2 regions of the Faecousia sp. genome follow, and region 1 is predicted to be linked to the other one. Evidence: riboswitches for the same ligand, from Rfam matches in the RefSeq annotation. Region 1 holds a riboswitch; the other holds the start of a gene.

Evidence for each region. Region 1 has a riboswitch for cobalamin ahead of ACMKFF_RS05990 (hypothetical protein). Riboswitches for the same ligand answer to the same signal wherever they lie in the genome.
Region 2: it holds a riboswitch for cobalamin, as region 1 does, so the genes downstream of both, ACMKFF_RS07855 (S-layer homology domain-containing protein) here and ACMKFF_RS05990 (hypothetical protein) in region 1, are expected to answer to the same signal.

Annotation. Positions count from the first base shown of each region.
Region 1 covers NZ_DBFZUT010000056.1:35,961-43,466, reverse strand. The annotation lists gene ACMKFF_RS06005 (transglutaminase-like domain-containing protein) at 1-116, opposite strand, end outside; gene ACMKFF_RS06000 (DUF58 domain-containing protein) at 119-1,180, opposite strand; gene ACMKFF_RS05995 (AAA family ATPase) at 1,192-2,148, opposite strand; gene ACMKFF_RS05990 (hypothetical protein) at 3,001-4,938, opposite strand; cobalamin riboswitch at 5,027-5,230, opposite strand; cobalamin riboswitch at 5,403-5,639, shown strand; gene ACMKFF_RS05985 (S-layer homology domain-containing protein) at 5,959-7,506, shown strand, end outside.
Region 2 covers NZ_DBFZUT010000073.1:17,704-25,209, forward strand. The annotation lists gene ACMKFF_RS07855 (S-layer homology domain-containing protein) at 1-4,339, opposite strand, end outside; cobalamin riboswitch at 4,435-4,659, opposite strand; gene ACMKFF_RS07860 (aldose epimerase family protein) at 4,807-5,727, shown strand; gene thyA (thymidylate synthase) at 5,724-6,554, shown strand; gene ACMKFF_RS07870 (dihydrofolate reductase) at 6,563-7,066, shown strand; gene trxA (thioredoxin) at 7,119-7,439, shown strand; gene ACMKFF_RS07880 (NAD(P)/FAD-dependent oxidoreductase) at 7,436-7,506, shown strand, end outside.

The DNA.
Region 1 (7,506 bases):
AGCAGCGTCAGCGCCCCCGCAGCGCACAGGCCGCCGCACAGCGCGGCCGCCCACGGCGGCAGAGTCTGCCCCCCGGCAGGGGCACGTTCCAGTTGAAAACCGTTCGTTCGTTTCATGCTCAAAGCTCCAGCTGCTGCAGCGCGGCAGCATAGTCCTCTTTGGTATAGCAGATGCAGCGGACATCCGGCTGCTCCGGCACGCCGCACAGCAGCAGGACCGGCTCCGCACCCGCCGTCAGGCTGCGCCAGACCGGGTCCGGCGAGGCCGTAAAGTAGAGAATTTTGCCGAAGCCGCGCAGCGCCCCGGTCTCCTGCAGAGGCTCCGCGCCGCCGCGCAGCAGCAGCGGCAGATCGCGCAGCAGCTCCTCCGTGGAGCCTGCCTCCGCAAAGCGGGCCGTGCCGCCCTCGGGCCAGCCGAGCTGATAGGCATACCCCTGCTCGCTCAGGCTCTGGCAGACGGAGAACACGGCCTCCGCCTGCGCATCGCGCGCGGCGGCATCGCCGCTGCGGTCCCAGAAGACGAGCAGCGTGCGCGCAGCGGGCATGCCCGGCTCGCGGATCACGAGGCGATCGAGCTTGGACGAGAGCTTCCAGTGGATCTGGCGAAGACTGTCGCCCGGCGCATACTCGCGCAGGCGGAACGGCTCCGTCAGGTCGCTTCCGCGGCGGTCCGGGCTGCTGGTGTCGCTGTCCGGGCTCTGCACCTCCGGCATCGTCACATGGACGGAGGCCGGGAACGTATCCGGCAGGACCGTGACATGCGCCGCCGCGTCCGTCCGGATCTTCCGGGCAAACAGGCCCGGCAGGCCGAGGAGCCAGGCCCTGCGGATGCGGACCGTCAGGCGGCCGCAGTGTTCGGCGCGGAACGAGAAGCGCTCCTCCGCGAAAAATTCCGTTGTTTCGCCCGTCAGGTCATTGCGCACCTCGATGCGACACAGGACGCGGCCTGGCGCGCGGCGGGAGGCCGCGATCTCGCCCGAGATCATGCCGTCCTTCCGGCCGCCTGCCGGGAGCCGGAGCGAAAGCGCGGGCAGCCTGCTGCACCGCAGCACGACGAATCCCGCCAGCGCCGCCAGCACCGGCACGCAGAGCGCGGCCAGCGCTGCCCCGGCATGGGTAAAAGCAAAGGCCAGCACACAGCAGGCCGCCGCCAGCAGCCACAGCAGCCAGGCGCGCAGCATTCGCTTCCGCATCAGCTTTTGAATTCGCGCACCGCGGGCTGCGGGACGCGCTCGAGAATTTCGGCAAGCACCGACCGCGCCGTCTCGTCATGCAGGCGGGCGCGCGGCGCGAGCACAAGGCGGTGGGCACAGACATCGGGCGCAGCCTTCGCGACGTCCTCCGGCAGGACATAGTCCCGCGCATGCAGGAACGCGCGCGCCTTGGCCGCGCGGCACAGGGCCAGACCGGCGCGCGGGCTCAGGCCGAGCTGCAGGCTCTCATGGCAGCGCGTGGCCTCAAGCAGGCGGGCTGTATAATCATAGACCGGGTCCGCCACGAACGTCATGGCGGCGGCATCCATCAGGCCGCCGAGCGCGGCGGCATCCGTCACGGGGCGCACCTGCGCAAGCGGGTCGGCGTGGTGGCGCTCCTTCATCAGCTCCACCTGACTTTCCCGGTCGGGGTAGCCCATGCTCAGGCACAGCAGGAAGCGGTCGAGCTGCGCCGGGGGCAGGAGCTGCGTTCCGGCCGAGCCGACGGGATTCTGCGTCGCCAGCACGAAAAACGGCTGCGGCAGCGGATGCGTCTTCCCGTCGACGGTCACGCGGCGCTCCTCCATAGCCTCCAGCAGGGCCGCCTGCGTCTTGGTGGAGGTACGGTTGATCTCGTCCGCCAGCAGCAGGTTCGTCATGACCGCGCCCGGCTGGTAGGAAAAGGCTCCCGCCTGCTTGTCATAGACGGAGAAGCCCAGAATGTCCGACGGCATCGTGTCCGGCGTGAACTGCACGCGGCGGGTCTCCAGCCCGAGCGCGCGTGCGAAGGCCATGGCCAGCGTCGTTTTGCCAACGCCGGGCACATCGTCCAGCAGCACATGGCCCTGCGCCAGCACGGCCATCAGGACCTTTTCCACGATCTCCCGCTTGCCGAGGATGACCTTCTGCACCTCGCGGAGCACCTGCGCCGCAAGCTCATATTGTTTCTGTTCCATCATGCCGCCTCCCGATATTTCGATTCGTATACGCAGCCGCCGTCCGGCAGCCGCTCCAGCGCGCAGAGGGCCAGCATGGCCTGCTCCGTCGCCATGAGATTTCCTTCCGTGTCCGTCAGCAGATGCGCATAGCTCCCGTCCGCCTTCCGGAATTCTGCAAGGCCTGTTTCGGGGTTCACGCTGCCGAATTCCTGCTCCGGATCGATGCCGAGCGCAGCCAGCGCAAGGAGGACCTGCGCGCAGCTCTCGGCGCTCGGCTCGCCGTAGGCCAGGAAGGTGCCGTCCGGCTGCATTTGATCCTTCAGCCAGGCAAGCGCCCGCTCCACGGTCTCGTCCCGGCCGTAGGGCGCAAGGGCCTGCAGGGCCATGGCCGTCATATCGGCCTCCGAGGCGCCGGAAACGAGGCCGAAGCCGCCGTCCGGCTCCTGCGCCGCGCGGATGGCCTCCACGATCCCGGCGCGCGTGTTTTTCGCCCGCTCCGGCTCCGGATAGGTCCCGGCATCGACCGCCAGCAGGGCAAAGATCAGGCCGTTGAGGCCCTGCGCGCCGAGCTCGCCCGCAAAATTCCACACGCCGTCGTCCAGCAGGTCCACGGTCGTGCCGTCCGGCCGCGTACCGAAGGCGGCCGGGTCGCCGCCGAGCATGGCGACGGTCAGGATCGTACGGGAATACTCCGTCGCCATGAGCGCATCGAGCGTGCCCTGCTCGGCATAGCGCTCCGTGACATGCCGCTCAAGCGCGGCAAGATAGGCGTCATAGCTCTCGTTCGCACCGCAGGCCAGCAGCGCCATGGCGAGCCAATCTCCGATGGAGCTGCCCGCCAGCTCCGCTGCGCGGCCCTCCAGGAAGCCCTCACGCACGCCGAGCAGCGCCCGGCAGCCCGCGAGTGCCTTTGCAGGCGCCGATCTTGCGCCGCAGCCCGCCAGCAGTGCAGCGCACAGCAGCAGGATCAGAATATTTCGCATTTGCTTCAAGGAACATGCTCCTCTCGTTTCCGTTCTCCGCCGGGTCCGTGGGGGCCGTTGGCGGCTCCGTGGGCTCCGTGGGCTCCGTGGGATCCGTGGGATCCGTGGGATCCGTTGGGTCGACCGTTCCGGTCTTCGGCAGGACGTCGCGGCGCGTCTCGGCGCACTTCGTGCAGACATAGTCCGCATAGCCGTCCTCCGTCTCCGTCGGCTCGACACGGGCCGTCTCCTGCCAGTCGTGGCCAAGCGGGATCTCCTGCCCGTCGCGCCAGACATAGCAGTAGCTGGACAGCACGCCGTAGCCGCCGCCCGTCGCGCCGAAGCCGTCGATATCCTTGCCCCAGGCCAGCGTAAAGCGCAGCGTCAGCACGTCGCCGTCGCCGAGCATCCATTCCGACAGGCCCTTGCCGGGGTAATAGCCGTTGACATCATACATCCAGCCCGCGCCCCAGGTGTAGTCGTGCTGGCCGAGGCTGTCGCGGCCGGGCGCGCCCGTCAGTGAGATGCCGTCGCGCTGGATGAGTGTCCAGAGGCGCTCCGGCACCTGCGCGCGAAACAGCAGGTCGCCGCGCGTCAGGCGCATGAGATAAAAACCGCCGTTCTTTTCCGCAAGGCCGTCATAGCCTGCCTCATAGCCGCAGTCCTCCAGCATCTGCAGCACGGTCTGCGCGGCCGTGTCGCCCTGTTTGATGCGGACGGTCTCCTCGTCGACGATTCCGAGGCCGACGGTCGTGGCGTCGATGCGGATGGTCGCCTCACCGATGTCGTCGCCCTCCGAGACCGTCTGATAGACGATCTTCACGGTGCGCATGGCGGAATTTCCGGCATCGTCCCACGCAAGGATGCGCAGCGTATATTCCCGCTCATCGCCGACGAGCGGCGCGGAGAAGCGCAGCACATATTCATAGCCGGACGCGGCGCTGCCGGTCGGGTTCGTCAGCAGCTCGCCGTCCATCGAAACCTGCAGATGGCTCGTGTAGATCGGTGAACCGTCCGTGCCCGTCCTCGCCCAGACGACGAACGTCATCGTCTGCACGGAGACGGGATCGGTCCGGCCGTCGCGGCTCGTCGTGATGATGGGCGGCGCATCGCCGATCTCGGGCTGATCGTCGTCTGCGAGCCTTGCGCGGTAGGAAATATGGTATACCGCGGCATCGCCGACGCGGCGGCCGTCGCGATATAAATATAGGGAGAAGGTATAGGACTGATTTAAGGTAAGGCGGACGGAGAAGTTCCGGTCGTCCGCCGGCAGAAGGCGCGTGCCGTTGTTTGCGGTGGAGCCGGACTCCTTATAATATACCCGCAGGCTCAGGTCTCCGCTGCCCGCAGCATAGGCATAAAACCGCAGCGTATCGCCGTCCAGCTCACCGGAGCGCCAGACGCGGCTGACAAGGTCCGTCACGATATGCGGCTCCTCGGGGCCGGGGGCCTCCGTGGGGGCAGGACCCGGCTCCTCCGTCGGCTCCGTTCCGCCGCCGGTGCTGCGCGTCGGCTCCTCGCTCGGCTCGGGCGTCTGTGTCGTCTGCGTGGCGGACGTCGCATCCGTCGGCTCGTCCGGCTCCGTAGATAGCTCGGCCGTTTCCGTCTCGTCCGGCTCTTCGGACGGCTCCGTCGGCTCCGGGGACTGCGTGAGGGGCACGTCGTCCGATGTGCCGCCGCTGCCGCCGCGCTCCTGTCGGTCCGGCTGCAGGACCTGCGCCTGCTCCGGCAGCGGATCGGGCGGGCGCACCTGTCCGCCCGTGAACACGACAGCCACCGCACCGGCCAGAAGCGAAAGGATCAGCACGGCCGTGCAGACCCGGCCCCAGATTGTTTTCCGTCTCATGGCACGACCCCCAGAAAAAAAGGACACTGCAACAATCGTTGCAGCGTCCGCATTTGCGCACAACAATATGCCCCGTTTCCCGCACCATGCGGGCAGAGCCTCCCCAAGCAGGTCTTCTGACTCACGCCTCGACGGCCGCGCGCGCCTTCTCAGGGTTCCCCAATGACCGGCTTTCGCCCTGCACGCGGCCTCCGCGCATACAGCGGCGGTACCGTCCGGGATTCTCACCCGGTTCCCTATCCTCTCCCGCTGCCCGGACGGCAGCGGAAGCACTTGAAGCTTCCATTGCTCTCAGTATAACAAGGGCCGATTTTTTTGTCAAGTCCGTTCCGGTGTGTGTTGCCGCATTCGCTAAAAAAATACGGATTTCGGTGCTTGACAGGCGCGCCCGCATGGTCTATAATCAAAGTAGTCCGCACAAAGCCTGTGCGGCATGAACTGAATATTCTGCTTGCAGAGACCGTATGTACGCAACGGCGCGGGGCGACCCCGTCAGGCATACGGGTAAACAAGGGAACGGGGATAATACCCCGAGGGAGGCGCGCTGCGCCTCTGGGATAACCGTCGCTGTGAGCGTTGAGTCCGCTGCCCGTCGGCGAAAGCCGGTCATTGGGGGATCCTGAGAAGGCAGGGCAGCGGCCGTGGGGGCTTTGCTCCCGGATGCGCGACCCAGAAGACCTACTGTGATGCATTACTTTGCCCGAATCGGTTGAGGGGATAGTCTATCTATCCTCTCAGCCGTTTTTTGTGCCCGATTCGGGGCAGCGGATGCGTTCCCGCTGCGCATGACCGGGTGTTCTCCTCCTGTGGGCGGGTCGGGTGCCGCCGACCCGCCCCACGATGCAGCAGCTTGCCAAAAACTCCATGTCTCCCATGTAGTTTCCTGTCAGGCTGTTTTTTTGCGGCCCGCCCGTTGGGCTTTGCGCTGATCTTTTGGACCGAACACGGTCTAAGGATAAATAAAATCGGGAAGCCACTAATCGTATCCTCAATGGCTTCCCCAAAAGAAAGGAAAACAGCATGAAAAGAATCCTGAGCATCCTGCTGGTGCTTGCCATGCTTCTGTCGATGATCCCTGCGGTCTTCGCGGCGGACTGCGACATCACGGTAAGTACCCCGGCGCCCGATCCCGTCAAGGTCGGTGCGCTGTACCAGCTCCCGCTCGGAACGGTGTTCACCGACCCGAACGGGCACGCTCTCAGCTTCGCGCTGAAGGCGGATTACGGCGATAAGGTCTATATCAAGGACAATACGCTGCAGTTCACCTCTGCCGAGGCAGGGGAATTCCGCATCGGCATTACCGCTACCTGCACGGACGGCGGCAGTGCTGAGACTGTCGTTCCCATCACGGTCGAGGCCGTGGAGGACGGCGACAAGAACCAGTACGGCTATGACGAGACCGACCAGGCCTCCGTCACCGTCTATGTGACCATCTCGAGCGACGGCGCACCGATCATCGGCAAGGACGACGGCGGCACCATCCTGTCGCATCTGGAGGTCAAGGTCCCGTACTTCCCCCTGTCCCTGTACGGTCTGGACGATTTTAACCGTTACCACACGGAGAACGGCTCCGGAAGCTATACGGACAACGAGATCGTGCAGCGCCCGACGCTCCTGCACCTCTACATCTATATGCTCGAGCGCTACTACCTCGGCGTGGCCGAGAAGGACTGCGGCAAGGGCACATCCGGCCTGCTGGAATTCACCGGCAGCGGCGAAGGCGTGAATGACATGCTCGGCGGCTCCTATGAGGATACGCGCAATGCGCTGCTCATCTCCGGCAGCGCCACGTCCATGTACATGCAGAACTTCTGGGGCCATGACGAGAACCTCATGTACTACCGCAACCACGTCTATCCCCTGATGTCTGCGGGCTGGGGCTCCACGGCAAACTACATTCTGCTGTCCGACAACGACACGATCGATCTGGCCATGTTCTCCAACTGGAGCTTCTGGACCTACGGCGCATTCGCCCGCTTTGACAAGGACGACTACACCGCCAAGGTCGGTGAAAAGATCACATTCGAAACGCAGAAGTATGACACCAAGTCCGTGTCCGACGGCGGCACGGAGTCCTTTGAGCCGATCACCGGTCTCAATGTGAAGCTCTACAATGAAAACTGGGAACAGCAGCAGGAGCTTACGAGCGAAGGCAGCAGCTACACGCTCGACACGGCCTCGCTGAAGGCCGGTACCTATTACCTGCTGGGCTATGACCCGAACTACGGCACGAAGAACGCCTGCTACGCCCCCGCAACGGCGAAGGTCGTTCTCACGAGCGAGGCACCTCAGCCCTGCCAGTGGGACGAAGGCGTCGTCACGACAGAGCCCACCTGCACGACGGCCGGTGTCAAGACGTTCTCCTGCAGCGTGCACGGTGAGACCCGCACGGAAGAGCTTCCGGCCCTCGGCCATGAATACGGCAGCGACGGCCTGTGCACCCGCTGCGGCGCGCAGGATCCCGCGATCCCCACGCAGGACGAGAGTGGCGTCTACTGCATTGCCAGCGAGAAGCAGCTGCAGTGGTTCGCAGCGAAGGTCAACGGCGGCGACACCGCCATCAGCGGC
Region 2 (7,506 bases), on a different contig from region 1:
GGTCGGAGATAATCTCCGCTTCGCTTGTATTCTGATTGCGGATGGTATCGAACGTAACGGAGGCCGCCGCCTTTTCGAGGTAATCCCGGACGGTGTCCAGATCCCAGTTCAGGATGACCATCGCCGTGATATCCGCGCTGCTCTCGCCGCGCGTAAGCGTCAGCTCCACGCCGGAGACGCGGGCAAAGTGCGCCGCAAGGCCCAGCGTTGCGGGGTCCGCGTTGAAATAGGTGATCTTGCCGTCGGCCGCGATGCCGGTCGTCTGCGCCACATCCATCGGATAATCGAGCGCGCCGGGGTCCTTCACGGTGACGGTGATGCCGTCAAGGTTATTTCTGCTCAGATAGTTTTCCACATAGGTGCAGAGGTTCGTATCCGTACCGGGGACCGGGTTCAGCGTGGACTTGCTGTCCAGCAGGGACTTGGCCGCCGTGACGAGCTCGTCGTTCTGCGCCTTCAGGGACTTCACCGTGATGAGGAAGGTCTTCGTCCCGGTCTCGCCGCCATAGGCCAGCGTCGCCGTCAGCTTCACATAGACCGTTCCCGTGGACGGGAGCGTCACAACGCCCTCCGGCGTGATGACCGCGCCGTTCGAGCTGGCCCAGGTGATCGTGCCGTCAAAGCCCTCGACCGTCGAAGCGAGCGCCAGCGTGCAGTTCTCGATGACGAGCGTCGGCTCGACCGTGAGCTTTTCCGCCGCGCGCGCAATGGCCTCGGCCGCCGCCGTGTTGACCACATGCGTGCCGCCCTGCCATGCCAGCAGCGGATAGCCGCCGTTGCGACCGTCATCCTGGTGGAAGGCTTCATTGCCGAGCGCGAGAACGAAGGCAGTCTCCTTCATCTCCACGGCGGTCTTGGCCGTCGCTTCGACATTGACGCCGTCCTTCGTGTTGCCGGTCGCAGCAGAGGCGGAGCCTTCGAGATAATAGCTGTTCCGAATTTCGGCCGCATATTCGCCGACGAGCGCGCCGCAGGAAGCGCCCTTGACGCTGCCGGTGTTATAGCAGTTCGTGACCGTGGGATCCGTGCCGCCGGTGTGCTTGCCCGCGATGCCGCCGACGCAGGTCGCGCCGGTAACGGAGCCGGTGTTGTAGCAGTTCAGGATCTGCACGCTGCCGTTTTCGGTGTAGCCGACGATGCCGCCGACATAGCCGCGGTTGTTGCTGCCGCCGTTGATCGCGCCGGTGTTATAGCAGCCCGTGATGGGCGCATAGCTCGCGCCGACGATGCCGCCGACCTTCGCGTCGGAATAGGCGCTGCTCAGCGTGCAGGTCACGCTGCCCTCGTTGCCGCAGTTCACGATCGCACCGCTGGCATAGACGCGCGCGGCGATGCCGCCCGTCACGCCGCCGTAGGAGGCCGCATTCGTGATGTTCACGCGGCTGACGCAGCCCTCGATACGGCCGTAGCTCTGGTTGGCGAAGGCGCCGATCGCGCCGTCGCCCTCGATCATACCGACAAGCGTGACATTCTTGATCACGCCGTCCGCGCCGAGATAGCCGCACAGGCCCATCGCAGATTCGTAGGTATCGTCATTATCGCAGCTGTAATAGCCGCTGATCGTCTTGCCGTTGCCGTCAAAGATGCCGCTGTACTGCAAGTTGTACTTGCCAAAGCCGCCCCAGCGGTTGGCCTTCGGTGCCTCTGCACTGTTGAGCACGAGGTTCACCATGATACGGGCGTTGATCGTCGTCTCACCGCCGTTGACCTTCGCGGCAAACCACGCCAGCTCCTCAGGCGTCTTGATGAGGTACCACGTCACGCCGTTTTCGGTCTTCGTCTCCGGCGCGGTATCGGAGGCCTTGCCCGTCCAGACATTGCTGCCCTCCTCGAGTCTGACCGTAACAGTCAGATCCTTGCCCGCGACCGTGAAGGAACCGGCCACATTCAGATAGCCGTCCAGCATAACGGCATAGGAATAGGTGCCGTCCGGCAGGCTGTAGACGCCGTTCACCGCCGTCTGCTCGCCGCCCTCGGCATGCGTCACGGTAATGTCCGCGCCGCTCAGCGCGCTGCCGTCGTCCGCCTTCACGGTGGCAATGCGCACACTATGGCGCGCCGCCTGCTGCAGCGTGACATGCAGGCTGTCGTTTTCGCCCGTGACCGTCAGGCTGCCCGACGCGGTCTCGTAGCCGAACAGGCTCGCCTCATAGGTGTAGCTTCCCTTCGGCAGGCGCCATGCGCCGTTCACGGCGCTCCACTGCTTGCCATCGGCATCACGAAGAACGAGCTTTGCCTCGGCCGGGGTCAGCGTCACGCTGACGGGATAGGTGCGGACCGAGAGGGTGACCGTGATGGTGCGGCCTGCGCCGTCGATCGTAAAGCTTCCGGTCACATCGTCGCACTCATCGCGCGTGACAAGATAGGTATAGCTGCCGGAGACAAGGCGATAGGTGCCGTCCTCCTCCGGGGTCTGCTCCACGTTCTGCGCATCGTAGACATGGACGGAAGCGCCGGTCATGTTGACGGAGAACGCCACGATGAGCTTGGCATCCGCATCCTGCCAGGCAAGGACGGGATAGCCGCTGTTCTGATTCTTCGCGTCGTTCACGAATGCGCCGCCGAGCTTCAGCACGGTGTCGAACGACTTCAGCTGCTCTTCCGTGAGGGCAGTCGTGTCGCCGGAGCCGCTGCCGATGGCCTGCGTGCCCGTGAGGTAATAGCAGTTCGAAACGGAGCCGCCGTTGTAGCCGATGAGCGAGCCCGCATAATTATAATTGCCCGCTGCCGCCAGTGTGATCGCACCGGCATTGTAGCAGGACGTCACGGTCGTGTTCGAATCCGTCTGGCCGAGAATGCCGCCGACGCGGTTTCCGGTGGCGGAGCCGACGTTATAGCACTCGCTCAGCGTAGTATAGTAGGCAGTGCCAACGATACCGGCCGAGAAATTGTTCGTACCATTGCTGATCGTGCCGAAGTTCGCGCAGCGCAGGACGGTCGAGCGCGCAGCGGACTTGCCGTTCAGACGGCCGACGATACCGCCGACATTCCGGCTCGTACCGGTGACCGTGGCATAGTTCGCGCAGGCCTCGATCGTGGCGCTGTCCGCCTGACCGGCGATGCCGCCGACATAGCCGCGGCCGGAGATGCTGCCGCGGACCGTCAGGCGGCGTACGGCCGCGCCGGTATCCAGGCAGCCGAACAGGCCGGCATAATCCGTCGTCTGCGAGACGAGCAGATTATCGATCGTGTGATACGCGCCGTCAAAGCTGCCCGCGAAGCGGCGGGCATCGCTGCCGATCGGCGTGAAGGCCACATTGCCCATGTCCAGATTGGCTGCGAGTGTCACATGCTTTCCGGCAAAGGCATTGCCGGAGGCGACCTGCGCGGACAGATAGGCCAGCTCCTCGCCGTTCGAGATGAGATAGGGATCGGCCTGCGTACCGGTGCCGCCCGCAAAGCCGTCTGCCACCGTTCCGTCCCATTCGATGCCGGGGACCATGGTGACCTTGACCGTCGTGTCGGCCTCGCCGAGCGTGAACGTGCCGCGTGCCGTCTTATAGCCCGCAGCCTTCACCTGATAGGAATAGTCCGCCGGGAAGAGCAGGTAGGAGCCGTCCTCCTCGGCCTGCATAACATTGTCGCCGTGCTTCACGGTAACGGCCGCCGTCGTGCCTGCGGCAAGGCCCGTGATCAAGAACGCCGCCTTATGGCGTGCAAGCTCCGTCATGGTCACGGGGACTTCAACGGCCGCATCCGTCACGGTAAAGCTGCCGGTGGCCTGCGCATAGCCGAAGGCCTCGGCCGTATAGCGGTACTCGCCCGCCGGAACGCTGGCCTTGCCGTCCGTCACGGCATAGGAAGCATCCGCGCTGTCCGTCAGCGTAAAGGCCGTGCCTGCAGGCGCGCCCGTGAACGTGACGCCATAGTACGTTTTGCAGCTGAAGTCCTTCAGATAGAGCGTGTCATCGTTCTTATCGCTGCTGTAGTCCTTGGAATACCCGATGGTCACGACGTCATTCGCCGCGACCTCCATCGTGTAGGTCTGGAAGGACGTCATCGCACCAGAATACGAAGCCTTGCTGGACTGCGTCAGGTTCGTTCCGTTCTTCGTGACCGCCATGTAGTCATAGTTGGACTCGCTGGAGACCTTATAGGAGAAGCGGAACGTACCGCCGCTCCGGAAGGTCAGCTTGAGGGTGGAAGTCGTTCCCCCCACACCCTTGTTGCCGGATATCAGGCAAGTCTCGTCGTCGCTCTCCGCAAAGGGATAGGAGGCGTCGTTTTCCACGGTCGCCGGAACGTCCGCAAAAAACTCATCAAAACTTGCCGCTGCTGCGACCGGGATGCTGCACAGCACCATGCACAGCACAAGGATCGCCGCGATCATTCGTTTCATGATCCAATCTTCCTTTCTTGATACGAAAATAATAAAAACACTGCGGCAGAGGGCCTCGTTTCCCCTGCCGCAGCCGTTTTCCTGCGTCATGGCGCACCTGCGCCGCATGCTTCTGTAGGTCTTCTGACTCGTGCTCCCGGGTCTCCCCCGCAACGCGGCGCTCAGCCTTCTCAGGTCGCCCCAATGACCGGCTTTCGCCCATGGAGCTCGCGTCTTGCACATACAGCGCCGGTCGGCGTTGCAGGCTCTCACTGCATTCCCTTGTCCATCCCCGGCTGTACATATGCCCTGCCGGAGCCACAAAAGCTTTTTGTTTTTAACTTATTCAGTATAGCATATTTCCGCAGCATTGTAAAGCCGGATGAAAAACGTTCCGACCCTATAACCGCCGTTGACGGAGCGCCGAAAATACGCTATAATTTAATTGTATATTATGATCCGCCCCCGGCGGGAAGGAGTGCAGCATTATGATCCAGTTATCTGATTTCTATGGCTACAGCATGTATACCATCTCTTCCGATACGCTTTCCGTCTCCGTGATGAGCCTCGGTGCGACCGTCACAAAGCTTGCTTATCTGGGCCGCAATGTCGTGGTCAGCCTGAAGACCCCGGACGACTATCTGCAGGACACCAGCTATCTCGGCGCGATCGTCGGACGCTATGCCAACCGCATTGCGGGCGGCCGCTTTCCGCTGAACGGCGAGACGGTGCAGGTCGAGCAGAACGAGGGCCGCAATCACCTGCACGGCGGCAGCGTCGGCTTCCACAAGCGCATCTGGGCAGCTGAATGCCTTGGGGAGCAGGCCGTTCGCTTCACGCTGCACACGCCGGACGGCGACGCGGGCTATCCCGGCGCGCTGACGATGCACGTCACCTATCGCGTGGAGGGCAGCCGGCTGTTCCTCGATTTTGAGGGTGTCAGCACAAAGGACACCATCCTTGCGCCAACGACGCACATGTATTTCAACCTCGGCGGCACAGAGAGCATCCTCGGAACGACGCTGCAGATCAATGCCGGCCGCTGGATCCCCGTGGACGGCGAGCTCATTCCCACCGGCGAGCTGCGCCCGGCCGAGGGCCCGTTCGACTTCCGCACGCCGCACACCATTGCGCAGAACTTTGACCACGGCTTCGTGCTCGACGGGCAGGACGCTCTTGTGGCAGAGGACGGCGGCGTCCGCCTGTCGCTGCACACGGACTACCCTGCCCTGCAGCTCTACACCGGTGAATTCCTCTCGGGCAAGCTCCATCCGAATCAGGGCTTTGCCATTGAGCCGGAGGCCTGCCCCGACACGCCGAACCATCCGGAATTCGGCTCCTCCGTGCTGAAGGCCGGTGAGACGTTCCATCGCTCCATCACCTATACCTTCGAATCCACCGCAAAATGAGCCGCGCCGATTTGCTCTACCGCGAGACGTGTGCACGCATCCTGCGCGAGGGTGTCTGGGACACCGATCAGTCCGTTCGCCCGCGCTGGGCGGACGGTTCCCCGGCCCATACGGTCAAGTGCTTCGGTGTGGTGAACCGCTATGATCTGCAGGAGGAATTCCCGCTCATGACGCTGCGCCGCACCTATTGGCGCTCATGCGTGGAGGAGCTTCTGTGGATCTGGCAGAAGAAGTCGAACAACGTCCGCGACCTCGGCAGCCACATCTGGGACAGCTGGGCCGATGAGAACGGCTCCATCGGCAAGGCCTACGGCTATCAGCTCGGCATCAAATACCGCTTCCCGGAGGGAGAGTTCGATCAGGTCGACCGCGTGCTATACGACCTGAAGCACAACCCGGCCAGCCGCCGCATTCTGACAAACCTCTACAATTTCGCCGATCTGCACGAGATGGCTCTGTATCCCTGCGCCTATTCCATGACGTTCAATGTCAGCGGCAACCGGCTCAACGCCATTCTGAATCAGCGCTCGCAGGACATGCTCACGGCAAACAACTGGAATGTCGTGCAGTATGCCGTGCTCGTGCACATGCTGGCGCAGGTCAGCGGTCTTGTCGCAGGCGAGCTCGTGCATGTAATCGCCGATTGCCATATCTACGACCGCCACATTCCGCTTGTCGAGCAGATGCTGGAGCTGGAGCCGTATCCCGCGCCGGAATTCCAGCTCGATCCTGCGGTCACGGACTTCTATGCCTTCACGCCGGACAGCGTGCAGGTGGAGAACTACCGCTATCATCCGTTTTCGGCCAGAATTCCTGTCGCCATTTAGGAGGAGCCATGGACTGCATCGTCAACGTCACGCAAAACTGGGGCATCGGGAGGGACGGCGATCTGCTTGTCTCCATTCCCACCGACCTGCGCCGCTTCCGCGCGCTCACGACCGGGAAGACCGTGATCTATGGCCGCAAGACCCTGCTCACCTTCCCCCACGCGCGCCCGCTGCCGAACCGCGAGAACTGGATTCTCTCAGCCACGCCCGGCTTTTCCGTGCCGGGCGCAGCGGTGTTTCCGTCGCTTGCGGCCCTGCAGGAAGCCCTGCGTACCCGTCCGGCCGATTCGCTGTGCCTCATCGGCGGTGCGAGCGTCTACCGCGCGCTGCTGCCGTGGTGCAGCCGCGTGCTGCTCACGCAGACCTGCGCCGACCTGCCTGCCGACCGGTTTTTCCCCGATCTGGACCGGCTCCCGAACTGGCGCTGCACGGACACCAGCCCCCTGCAGGAGGACGGCGGCCATTGCTTCCGCTATCTGACCTACGAAAACGACGCTCCGCTTCCGTTATAAACATAGAATTGCTCCCTTCTGCGCAGACTAAGCGCCGAAGGGAGTGATTTTTATGCCGATTTTACCTTTGACGGAAGAAAATTTCGAGCAGGAGGTCCTGCAGGCCGAGGGGCCGGTGCTCGTAGACCTCTTTGCCGCGTGGTGCGGCCCGTGCCGTGCGCTTGCGCCGGTGCTGGAGATGCTGGCAGAGGCCCGGCCGGAGCTGCGCATCGGAAAGGTCGATGTGGACGCCCAGCCCGAGCTTGCGGCGCGGTTTGACGTGCTGACCGTCCCGACGCTGCTGCTGTTCCGCTCCGGCAGGCTGCTCCGGCGCACGACCGGCGCAAAAACACCGGCGGAGCTGGAAGAATTTCTGCGGAGCGGCGAAGCATGAGATGCTATGACATGGCCGTGGTCGGGGCCGGACCGGCGGGCTGCACGGCGGCTCTCTATGCCGCCCG